Regions from separate parts of the Pseudomonas sp. S07E 245 genome, predicted to be linked through region 2. Evidence: predicted binding sites of a transcription regulator. Region 2 holds the regulator's gene; each other region holds the start of a gene.
The links. Region 2 encodes FliA, which starts transcription of late flagellar genes. Its sites were predicted from a motif close to CTAAAGTTTNNNNNNNNNNNGCCGNTAA; they were not measured.

Region 1 (4,013 bases), 1.1 Mb from region 2:
CTGCTGGAGGTGTCGGCGCACCACGGCGACGGCATGCAGCAGCTGCAAAAAATGCTCGATGGCCACGTCAGCGTGTTTGTCGGCCAGTCCGGTGTCGGCAAGTCGTCGCTGGTCAACAGCCTGCTGCCGCAGGCGCACACGCGGGTGGGTGATCTGTCCGAGTGGTCTGGCCAGGGCACCCATACCACCACCACGGCACGGCTTTATCACTTCCCCAACGGCGGTGACCTGATCGACTCCCCCGGTATCCGTGAATTCGGCCTGGTGCACGTCAGCCGCGATGATGTCGAAGCCGGCTTCATCGAGTTCAGCGAACTGTTCGGCACCTGTCGCTTTCGCGACTGCAAGCATGACCGCGAGCCAGGCTGCGCCTTGCTCAAGGCGCTGGACGAAGGCCGGATCAAGCCACAGCGTATGCACAGCTACCGCTCGATCATCGCCAGCCTGACCGAAGACAGCTATTAACAGCTGGGGCAGGTAAGTCGGGGCTGCTTTGCAGCCCTTTTTTGCTGTGCCGCAGGCGGTTATTCCTTCGGCTCGTCCATCTTCAAGGTACCGTCCTCGAAGAGATTGAGCTTCTGCCGTAGCTCACGCGGCTGCATTGGTGCCTCGCCGGCACCAGCGGGCGCTGCTGCACCTGGCGCTGCCGAGCCTGGCGCCGCGGGTGCGTCAGATGCCGGCGGTGCATCCGGAGTGCCCTGCTCGCCCTCGATATTGCGCTGGGCCTTCTTGGTCAGAACGATGATATCGATGCGCCGGTTGACCGGGTTGAACGGGTTCTTGCGGTCGAACAGCGACGACGACGCATAGCCAACCACCCGCGCCACCTGATCATCCGGATAGCCACCCGCCACCAGCGCACGTCGCGCAGCGTTGGCACGGTTGGCCGACAGCTCCCAGTTGCCGTAGTCACCGCTACCGGCATAGGCCTTGGCATCGGTGTGGCCGCTGACGCTGATCTTGTTCGGCACCGCCTTGATGGTGTCGGCCATGGCCAGCAGAATGTCCTCGAAGTACGGCTGCAAACGCGCGCTGCCGATGTCGAACATCGGCCGGTTCTCGGCATCCATGATCTGGATACGCAGGCCGTCCTGGGTGATCTCGAACAGGATCTGATCCTTGAACTTCTGCAGTTGCGGGTTTTCTTCGACCTTGTTCTGCAGCTCCTGCAAGAGCAGGTTCAGGCGTTCCTTTTCAACCTGCTCGGCCATGGTCTCGACCTGATCCTTGTCCAGCTGCACGCTGGTCTCGGGAGTCGGCTCGGACTTCACCTCAGGGTTGATGGTCTTGTCCGGCGCCAGCTCCGGCGAGCCACCCAGGTCAATCACATAGGGCGTACCGCTTTCGGAGAAGCCGATCGGGTCCTTGAAGTAGCCGGCGATGGCGATCTTCTGCTCTGGGGTGGCCGTCGACATCAGCCACAGCACCAGGAAGAACGCCATCATCGCCGTCGCGAAGTCGGCAAAGGCGATCTTCCAGGCGCCGCCATGGTGACCGCCGCCAAAGCGCTTGACGCGCTTGATGATTATCGGCTGATTGTTTTCCATGAATCAGCGACCGCGAACTGCTTGTTCCAGCTCTGCGAAGCTCGGACGGTGCTTGGGGTACAGCACCTTGCGCCCGAATTCCACGGCCAGTGACGGCGGCATGCCCGAGGCCGAAGCCACCAGCGACGCCTTGATCGACTCGTACAGATTGACCTCTTCCTTGGCATCGTGAGCCAGGCAGGTAGCCAGTGGGCCGAAGAAACCGTACGCAGCAAGAATACCGAAGAAGGTACCCACCAGCGCCGCACCTACGTGCATGCCGATGGCAGCCTGGTCGCCCTCACCCAACGAGGCCATGGTGACGACGATACCCAGTACCGCCGCAACGATACCGAAGCCAGGCATGCCGTCGGCGATCCCGGTGACCGCGTGCGAAGGGTGGTCGAGTTCTTCCTTGAGGCTCAGCAGCTCCATGTCGAACAGGCCTTCGAGCTCGTGCGGAGCCATGTTGCCGGTGGACATGATGCGCAGGTAGTCGCAGATGAACGCAGTCATGCGCTCATCACCCAGCACTGCCGGGTACTTGGCGAAGATCGGGCTGGCCGAGGCGTCTTCGATATCGCCTTCGATCGCCATCATGCCTTCGCGGCGGCTCTTGTTGAGGATCTCGTAGACCAGGCCCAACACCTCCAGGTAGAAGGTATGGGTGAAACGTGAGCCGAACATCTTCATCGACTTCTTGATCACGTGCATGGTCATGTAGCCAGGGTTGGCCTGCAGGAACGCGCCAAACGCAGCCCCGCCAATGATGAGCACTTCGAACGGCTGGATCAGCGCCGCAATCTTGCCGTGGGAAAGCACGTAGCCTGCGATCACGCTCGCGAAGACGACGATGATGCCGATAATTTTAGCCATAGGTTCAAAGCACTTGAAGTCGAGGTCAGGGTCGGGGACGGGAGCTTGAAAACTCTTCTTCTACTTATCGGCAGAACTGCGCCAGACTATAGCCACTCCAAGTGAAAAGCCAGTTCGGACTGATGTCAAAATGCCAATTGAAACCAAGGTACCAAGTCAGACGCCACGCACTTTAGACCGCTGGATAAAACTGCTGGATGACGTGCGCCTGCCCGTGCCCAAGGAAAGCCACGACCGGGTAATGGCGGCCATCAATGACAACCGTCGGTCATTGCGCGACATCGCCGAACTGATGCAGGACAGCCCCGCCTTGGTGCTGTCGGTCATGCGTGAGGCCAATCACTCGGCCAACGCCAGCCAGGCCGAGCCGGCCGAGAGCCTCGAAGTTGCCCTCAATCGCCTCGGACTTGAGCGCAGCGCAGAGCTGCTGGCGCGCCTGCCGGCCTTGCCCGGCGATGACATCCCGCCGGTACTGCGCCAGTTTCTGTTGATCAGCCAGCATGCCGCGCAGCAGGCCAGTGGCCTGTTCGCCAGCCGCCTGGCGCGGCTGTGGCAGGAGATTCACTGGGGCAGCCTGCTGTTCCTGTCGCCGCTGTGGCCGATGGCCGTGACCTACCCCAAGCTGCTCGACACCTGGGAGCTGCGGGTTATCCACAAGGGCGAAAACGCTGCCGAGGTCGAGATCGAGCTGTTTGGCGTACGCCTGATGGAGCTGTGCCAGGCGGTCGCCCTGCACTGGCGCCTGCCGGAGTGGGTAACCCAGGGCTACCGCCTGCTTACCAGCGAACGCGAACAATTGGCTCAGGTATTCAACATTGCCCGCGAGACGGACAGCCTCGAGCAGCAGCATCGGCTGGATGAAGAACCAGGCCTGCGCCGCTGGTTCAACCAACCGGCCAACACCGTATTGCTGGCCAACGGCCTAGCACTGGCGGCGCAAGTCGGCTGGGACAACCCGCACCTGCTGCGCTGGCAACTGCTGACCGCGCTGTATTTGCAGACCTCGCTGGACGACGTCCAGCAGCAGGTTCACCAGCAAGCCGCAGCGAGTGCCCGCCATCACGCCCGCCACGCCCTGTTCCACCCGGCCGAAGCGTTGATCTGGCCATGGCAGCAGCGCCGTCCGCACCCGGACATGCTCACACCACCGCCGCCGCCTGCAGAAAACCTGGAGCGCTGGCGCTCGCTGTGCGCCGAAATGCTGGCCCAGCCCAGCCGCTTCAGCAATGCCGTGCACCTGGCTACCCACGCCCGCGATGCACTGCTCGCCTGCGGCATGCAGCGGGTACTGCTGCTGACCTACGACAAGGCCACTGATGCCTTGCGCGTGCAGCAGACTGCTGGCCTGCCCAAGGAAGCAGCTGCACTGAACCTGGCAGTCAAACAGAACAAACTGTTACAACGCTTGACCAGTCAGGCCGGGCAATTGCGCCTGACGCCGGACAACCACGCCCAGTTCGCCGCCCTGCTGCCAGCGCCGATCAATGCCCTGTTCCCCAGCGAGCACCTGCTGCTGCGCTCGCTGGCGGTCAATGGCCAGGTAATCATGCTGCTGCTTGCCGATCAGGCGGGCCGCCCGCTGGCCGACGTCAGCGTGCAGGCACTGGGCAA
Region 2 (4,013 bases):
CGACCGAGAACTGGCCCTTGCCGTGCAGTTGATCGAGCAGAGATTCGAATTCGGCGTCGGTGATTTCATCCGACTCGGCGCTGGCTGCACCTGGCTGCGGCTGTTCAGCAGCCTCGGCCTCGGCCTTGACCGCATCGAGCGAGTCGAGCAGTTGTTCGAACTCGGTGTCGGTGATGTCTTCCTCGACCACCGCTGGCTCAGGCTCGACCACCGCGGCAGGCGCTGGCGTCGCACCCGGCTCGGCCAGACGCGACAGCGCTGCCAGCAACTCGCGGGAAGCCGGGGTCACCTCGGTGCGTTCGCGCACCTGGCCGAACATGCTGTTGACCGAATCCAGCGCTTCCAGAACCACGTCCATCAGCTCGGCGTCGACCCTGCGCTCACCTTTGCGCAGGATGTCGAAGACGTTCTCGGCAATGTGGCAGCACTCCACCAGCTCATTGAGCTGGAGGAAGCCGGCGCCCCCTTTTACAGTGTGAAAACCGCGGAAAATCGCATTGAGCAGGTCGGCATCATCCGGTCGGCTTTCCAGCTCGACCAATTGCTCGGACAACAACTCAAGAATTTCCCCGGCTTCTACCAGGAAATCCTGAAGGATTTCTTCATCGGCGCCGAAGCTCATTAAACGTGCTCCCTAAAAACCAAGGCTGGACAGCAGATCGTCGACATCGTCCTGACCGGACACAACGTCTTCACGCTTATCGGCATGAATCTGCGGACCTTCACCCCGAGTCGGATGTTTTTCTTGATCTTTTTCAGCACGCAACTGATCGTGGTCATGTTCGATACCGGCAAAGCGGTCGACTTGACTGGCCATCAGCACGAGCTTGAGCAGATTGCTTTCTACTTCGGTGACCAACGCGGTGACGCGTTTGATCACCTGGCCGGTCAGGTCCTGATAGTCCTGAGCCAGCAAGATGTCGTTGAGATGCCCGGACACCTTGCGGTTGCCCTCGGCACTGTGCGTCAGGAAACTGTCGACTCGTTTGACCAGATCGCGAAACTCCGGCGCGGCCACTTCACGGCGCATGAAGCGCTGCCAGTCAGTGCTCAGCGCCTGGGCCTCACCGGCCAGGTCGTTGAGTACCGGGGTGCTCGCTTCGACCAGGTCCATGGTGCGGTTGGCGGCACCCTCGGTCAGCTTGACCACGTAGGACAAACGCTCGGTGGCATCGGTGATCTGCGAGACTTCCTCGGCCTGCGGCATTGCCGGGTCGATCTGGAAACTGACGATCGCACTGTGCAGCTCGCGGGTCAGTTTGCCGACTTCCTGGTACAGGCCACGGTCGCGTGTCTGGTTGAGCTGATGAATCAGCTGCACCGCATCGCCAAACCGGCCGCGCTCAAGGCTCTCGACCAGTTCCTGAGCGTGCTTCTTCAGGGTGTTTTCAAACTCACCCAAAGAGTTGTTGTTAGAGTCCATGGCGCCCCCTGGCGTGATTTAGCTATTCACGCGTTCGAAGATCTTTTCGATCTTCTCTTTGAGCACCTGGGCGGTGAACGGCTTGACCACGTAACCATTGACGCCGGCCTGGGCCGCTTCGATGATCTGATCACGCTTGGCTTCGGCAGTTACCATCAGCACCGGCAGATGCTTGAGACGCTCATCGGCACGCACTTTGCGCAGCAGGTCGATGCCGGACATGCCGGGCATGTTCCAGTCGGTGACGAGGAAGTCAAAATGGCCGCTTTCGAGCATCGGCATGGCGGTCAGGCCATCGTCGGCTTCCTGGGTATTGGTGAAGCCCAGATCACGCAAGAGGTTCTTGATGATCCGCCGCATCGTCGAAAAGTCGTCAACGATGAGGATTTTCATGTCTTTGTTCAATTAGACCTCCAAGCAGTCTTAAACGCGCTCGGCCCCGAGCGCGCATTCAATCAATTCGGTACACCGTCAAAACGACTGCAGCGACCCCGGTTTCAACGCGCTCGCCATTCACCCAGCCGGCTGCGCAGACGTGCCGCGCATTGGCTGTGCAGCTGGCTGACACGCGACTCGCTGACCCCCAGCACCTCACCGATTTCTTTGAGGTTGAGCTCTTCGTCGTAGTACAGCGCCAGCACCAACCGCTCGCGTTCCGGCAGGTTGGCGATCGCATCGGTCAACGCCGTCTGGAAGCGTTCTTCTTCCAGATCACGCGACGGTTCGACCTGCGCACTGGCGCCATCCTCGTGCAGACCTTCATGTTCGCCGTCCTGCAACAGGTCGTCGAAACTGAACAGTCGGCTGCCCAGGGTATCGTTCAGAATCCCGTAATAATCATCGAGACCTAATTGGAGTTCGGCAGCAACCTCGTGATCTTTAGCGTCGCGACCGGTTCTTGCTTCAACAGCGCGCATCGCGTCGCTGACCATACGGGTATTGCGGTGCACCGAACGTGGCGCCCAGTCACCCTTGCGGACCTCGTCGAGCATGGCGCCACGGATGCGGATACCGGCGTAGGTTTCAAAGCTGGCGCCCTTGCTGGCATCGTATTTGTTGGACACTTCGAGCAGGCCGATCATGCCGGCCTGGATCAGATCCTCGACCTGCACGTTGGCCGGCAAGCGCGCCAGCAGGTGGTAAGCGATGCGCTTGACCAGCGGCGCGTAACGCTCGACCAACTCGTACTGGGCGTCCTTGGAAGCCTTGCTGTACATCTGAAAACCGCTTGCACTCATAGCACTGGTCCCGCACTGGTGGGCTGCACCAGGCGCTCGACGAAGAACTCCAGATGCCCACGAGGGTTGGCAGGCAGCGGCCAGCTATCGACCTTCTGCGCGATGGCCTTGAACGCCAGCGCACACTTGGAGCGAGGGAAGGCTTCGTAAACTGCACGCTGCTTCTGCACCGCCTTGCGCACGCATTCGTCGTACGGCACGGCGCCGACGTATTGTAGTGCGACGTCAAGGAAGCGGTCCGTGACCTTGGTCAACTTGGCGAACAGGTTGCGCCCTTCCTGCGGGCTCTGGGCCATGTTGGCAAGGACGCGGAAACGGTTCATCCCATAGTCGCGATTGAGCAGTTTGATCAGCGCGTAGGCGTCGGTGATCGAGGTCGGCTCGTCGCACACCACCAGCAGCACTTCCTGCGCGGCGCGGACGAAGCTCACCACCGAATCGCCGATACCGGCAGCGGTGTCGATGACCAGCACGTCGAGGTTGTCACCAATCTCGCTGAAGGCCTGGATCAGCCCGGCGTGTTGCGCCGGCTGCAGGTGGACCATGCTCTGGGTGCCCGAGGCGGCCGGCACGATGCGTACCCCGCCAGGCCCCTGCAGGAGCACGTCGCGCAACTCGCAGCGGCCTTCGATGACGTCGGCCAGGGTGTGCTTGGGCGTCAGCCCCAGCAGCACGTCGACGTTGGCCAGACCCAGATCGGCGTCCAGCAACATGACCCGGCGGCCGAGTTCGGCCAACGCCAGGGACAGGTTGACTGAAACGTTGGTCTTGCCGACGCCACCTTTGCCACCGGTCACGGCGATAACCTGTACGGGATGCATGCTACCCATATTTGTTCTTTACCTTGTCGCGCTTGAACCGAGGCCACATGGAGGGCTGTGATTAAAGCCCTTGCTGTAGGTACTTTGCATTGTGTTCATCTTCAACCCACGCGTTTGCCGGAGTTGTGGTACAGATCAGCGAACATATCGGCCATGGCCTCTTCGCTGGGGTCTTCCTGCATTTGCACGCTGACGGCGCGGCTGACCAGTTGGTGCTTGCGCGGCAGGTGCAGGTCGTCAGGAATACGCGGGCCGTCGGTAAGATAGGCCACGGGCAGTTCATGACTGATCGCCAGGCTCAGTACTTCACCGAGACAAGCGGTTTCATCAAGCTTGGTCAGGATGCAGCCAGCCAGGCCACAGCGCTTGTAGCTGTGATAGGCGGCGGTCAGCACCTGTTTCTGGCTGGTGGTTGCCAGGACCAGATAATTCTTCGAAGCGATACCGCGCCCGGCGAGCGTCTCCAGCTGCATGCGCAGGGCCGGATCACTGGCCTGCAGGCCGGCGGTATCGATCAGCACCACACGCTTG
Region 3 (4,013 bases), 2.1 Mb from region 2:
CCCCGGCGGAGGCCAAGGCCGACGCTGTCGAGCACGCCGAACAGGCAGCCGATGCACCGGAAGTGGATCTGTCCGATCTGAACCTGGTGGAGTTCGTCGGCAGCGAGAAGAGCATCCGCGTGGCCCCGGGCGAGACCGTGCATGCGGCGGCGGCCAAGGTTGGCCTGATGATCCCGAAAGCCTGCGGCATGGGCATCTGCGGCACCTGCAAGGTGCTCAAGCTGGGCGGCGAAGTGGACATGGAGCACAACGGCGGCATCACCGAAGAGGATGAAGCCGAGGGCTACATCCTCTCCTGCTGCAGCGTGCCGCGCGGCGACGTTCGTATCGAGTACTAAGCCGAGGCCGCGTGAGCGCTGCAGCCTGGGTCAGACGCGGAAGCGTGCAACCAGGCTGCTGAGGTCAACTGCCAGGCGCGACAGCTCGGCACTCGCCGCGCTGGTCTGGTGTGCCCCGGTGGCGCTTTGCACCGACAGGTCGTTGATGTTGACCAGATTACGGTCGACTTCGCGGGCGACCTGAGCCTGCTCTTCGGCCGCACTGGCGATGACCAGGTTACGCTCGTTGATGTGTGCTACGGCCGTGGCGATGGTGTCCAGCGCCAGGCCCGCGCCGCGGGCGATGTTCAGGGTCGATTCGGCGCGTTCGGTGCTGGTGCGCATCGACTCGACCGCCTGGCCGGTGCCGCCCTGGATGGTGCCGATCATGCGCTCGATCTCGCTGGTCGACTGCTGGGTGCGATGCGCCAGTGCACGCACTTCGTCAGCCACCACGGCAAAACCACGCCCGGCCTCACCGGCCCGGGCTGCCTCGATGGCGGCGTTGAGGGCGAGCAGGTTGGTCTGATCGGCCAGGCCGCGAATCACGTCGAGTACCTTGCCGATATCACGCGACTGTTCGGCCAGGTGAGTGATCAGCTTGGCAGTACCCTGTACGTCACCGCTCATGCGCTCGATGGCGCTGACGGTTTCCAGTACCAGGTCACGGCCATCGCTGGTGGAACGGCTGGCTTCAGCCGAAGCCTCCGAGGTGCTGACGGCATTGCGCGCCACTTCCTCGACCGCGCTGGTCATCTCGGTAACGGCAGTGGCGGCCTGTTCGATTTCGGCGTTCTGCTGCTGCAGGCCGCGCGCGCTCTCGTCGGTCACGCTGTTGAGCTCTTCGGCCGCCGAGGCCAGCTGGGTAGAGGAGCCGGCGATCAGGTGCAGGGTGTCGCGCAGCTTTTCCTGCATGCGGGCCATGGCTCGCTGCAGGCGCGCTGCTTCGTCGCTGCCTTCGGCGCGAATGGTGTGGGTGAGGTCGCCGTCGGCTACCTGTTCAGCTGCCTGCAAGGCTTCTTCGATCGGCTTGACGATGCTGCGGGTCAGCAGCAATGCGCAGATCAGGGTCAGCACGGTGGCGGCGATGAGCAGACCGATCACCAGGGTGAACGCCGTGCTGTACTGATTGGCGGCGGTGGCGTTAGCGTTGCGCGCCTGCTCGGTGTTCATTTCCAGCAGGGTGTTCATGACCTTGTTGATCTGCTCGGAGTTGGTCAGCAGGTCGCGGTTGAGCAGGTCGGCCAGTTCCTCGATGCGGTTGGCCTGGCTCAGGTTGCGCATGCGGGTTTCCAGCTGGCGGTACTGGGTCAGCAACTGGCCGTACTGATCGAACGCGGCTTGTTCTTCGACGTCGACGATAAACGTCTGGTAACGGCTCTGGGCCTTGTCGATTTGCGCGTTGCGCTCGTCCAGCAGGCGCAGGGTGTCTTGCTGAGCGGCCGGGTCACGATTGACCAGCAGACGATAGGACAGCGTACGCAAGCGCAGGCTCAACGCGGTCAGTTCATCGAGGGTTTTGATGCTCGGCACGTTGATGCTTTCGATGGCGACACCCGCCTGGCGAATCTTGCCCATCTGGACCAGCGAAAACACGCCAAGGCCGAGCATCAATGCGCCGATCAAGGCAAACCCGAGCAAGGCGCGCGGGGCGATATTCATATTGCGTAGGGACATGATTTGGACAATCCGGGCAAGGTAAGGTGGCGCGCAATCCTTGCGTCGAGATAAGACCTGTATGGCTATCGGTCATGACCGGCCAGTCTTGAGTTCGATGAGCAAAAGCCCGAGTTGGCCGCGACAAATCCTGACCGGCGGTTGACCCAGGCCGGAACAAGGTGGCCGATCCCCTGTCAATCTGGCCTGGCTGAAGCCTTTTGACCCGATATTTAATGGCGGGGGCGCGTGCTTTTCTTTATCGTGTGCGCCCTCTGCAACAACCCGAGATAGACATACCCCATGTTGGAAACTTCCCTGAATCAACTCGAGCAGCTGGTCAACGACCTGATGCAGAAAAACACCCAGCTGAGCGAGCAGAACGCTGCCATCGCCCAGGAACTGGCCCAGGCCAAGGAAGACAACGACAGCCTGCAGCTGTCGCTGATGGAACAGGAAGAGAAACACGGCGCCACTGCTGCGCGTATCCAGGCGCTGGTTGAGCGCGCCAGCGCAGGTGTCGTCAACGGATGAAACTGCAAGCGCAGCCGATCAATGTCGTGTCGATTCTGGGTATCGACTATTCGATCAAGGCCCCTGAAGGCCAGGAAGAGACCCTCTCGCAGGCTGTGCGGATGCTCAACACCGCCCTCAACGAAACCAAGCGCCAGTACCCGACCCTGATCGGTGACAAGCTGCTGGTGCTGGCGGCGCTGAATCTGTGCTCGCGGCAGATCGAACTGCAAAAAGAGCATCAAGTGACGCTCGCCCGCACCCAGGCGCAGATCGATGCCACGGTAGATGCCATCGCACGCACCATCGGCGAGCAGTAAAGCACCAGCCAACAGGCAAAATTCGAGCGGGGGGCAGCCATGCGGTGACGCGTGGCTGTTCCCCGTTTTGCGTTAGCGTTTGTCGATGATTGCTGGATTGAATGGATACGTAAGTGTATACAATCCCCCAAAACAAGAATCCTGGGGGAGGAAAACGTATGCGTATCTGGCGGCGAAGTATCCAGTTGCAGTTGATCGCAGGCATGGGCACGGCCCTGTTGGTGAGCATCCTGGTGGTGGTTGCGATCTATACCGTGGCGGTCAATCGCCTGACCGAGCGCTATTTGCTCGACACCGCTCTGCCGGCCAGCATCGAGGCCATTCGCAACGATATCGAGCGCATGCTTAGCCAGCCGCTGGTGGCGGCCGCCGATATTGCCGGCAATACCCTGCTGCGTGACTGGCTCGCTGCCGGTGAGAATCCCGCCGAGGCGGCGCGCTTCATCGAATACCTGGACGCTGCCAAGCAGCGCAACCATGCGTTTACCGCCTTGTTCGCCGCCACTGCGAGCGGCCACTACTACAACGAGAAAGGCCTGGATCGCACCCTTAGCCGGCAGAACCCCAAGGACCAGTGGTTCTATGGCTACATCGACAGTGGTGCCGAGCGGCTGATCAATATCGACGTGGATGGCGCCACCGGCGAGGTGGCGCTGTTCATCGACTATCGCATCGAAAAGGCCGGGCAGCTGGTCGGCATCGCCGGCATGGGCTTGCGCCTGACCGAGTTGTCCAAGCTGATCCACGACTTCAGCTTTGGCGAGCAGGGCAGGGTCATGCTGGTGCGCAACGACGGCCTCATCCAGGTCCACCCGGACAACCAATACAGCGCCAAACGCACGCTCGCCGAACAGGTCGGTGGCGACGCCGCCAAGCGTTTACTGGGGCAGGGCGCAGGCTTGCAGCGTAGCCAGTTCGAACGTGACGGCGAGCAGTATCTGGCCCTGAGCCTGCCGCTGCGTGATCTCAACTGGACGCTGGTGGCCGAAGTGCCACAGGCGCAGATCTACGCGCAGATGCGCCAGGCGGTATGGTTGACCAGCTTGATTGGTGGGGCAGTAGCCTTGCTCTCATTGCTGCTGGTGGTGCTGCTGGCGCGCGGGTTGGTGCGCCCGATCCGTCAGGTGACCACGGCGCTGGTGCAGATTGGTGGCGGTGCCGGCGACCTGAGCCATCGCCTGGATGATTCCCGCGAGGATGAACTGGG

Region 1: a site for FliA is predicted at 2,467-2,494, ahead of motA (flagellar motor stator protein MotA). Genes of this name have one in related genera too.
Region 3: a site for FliA is predicted at 2,060-2,087, ahead of K3F44_RS17805 (methyl-accepting chemotaxis protein). Genes of this name have one in related genera too.

What each region holds. Positions count from the first base shown of each region.
Region 1 is NZ_CP080625.1:4,827,814-4,831,826, reverse strand. It holds gene rsgA (small ribosomal subunit biogenesis GTPase RsgA) at 1-465, shown strand, start outside; gene motB (flagellar motor protein MotB) at 525-1,547, opposite strand; gene motA (flagellar motor stator protein MotA) at 1,551-2,402, opposite strand; gene K3F44_RS22170 (HDOD domain-containing protein) at 2,533-4,013, shown strand, end outside.
Region 2 is NZ_CP080625.1:595,779-599,791, reverse strand. It holds gene K3F44_RS02805 (chemotaxis protein CheA) at 1-622, opposite strand, end outside; gene K3F44_RS02800 (protein phosphatase CheZ) at 635-1,423, opposite strand; gene K3F44_RS02795 (chemotaxis response regulator CheY) at 1,442-1,816, opposite strand; gene fliA (RNA polymerase sigma factor FliA) at 1,921-2,661, opposite strand; gene fleN (flagellar synthesis regulator FleN) at 2,658-3,491, opposite strand; gene flhF (flagellar biosynthesis protein FlhF) at 3,584-4,013, opposite strand, start outside.
Region 3 is NZ_CP080625.1:3,863,259-3,867,271, reverse strand. It holds gene gbcB (glycine-betaine demethylase subunit GbcB) at 1-338, shown strand, start outside; gene K3F44_RS17805 (methyl-accepting chemotaxis protein) at 369-1,994, opposite strand; gene K3F44_RS17800 (hypothetical protein) at 2,277-2,507, shown strand; gene K3F44_RS17795 (cell division protein ZapA) at 2,504-2,806, shown strand; partial or broken gene K3F44_RS25155 (cache domain-containing protein) at 2,965-4,013, shown strand, end outside.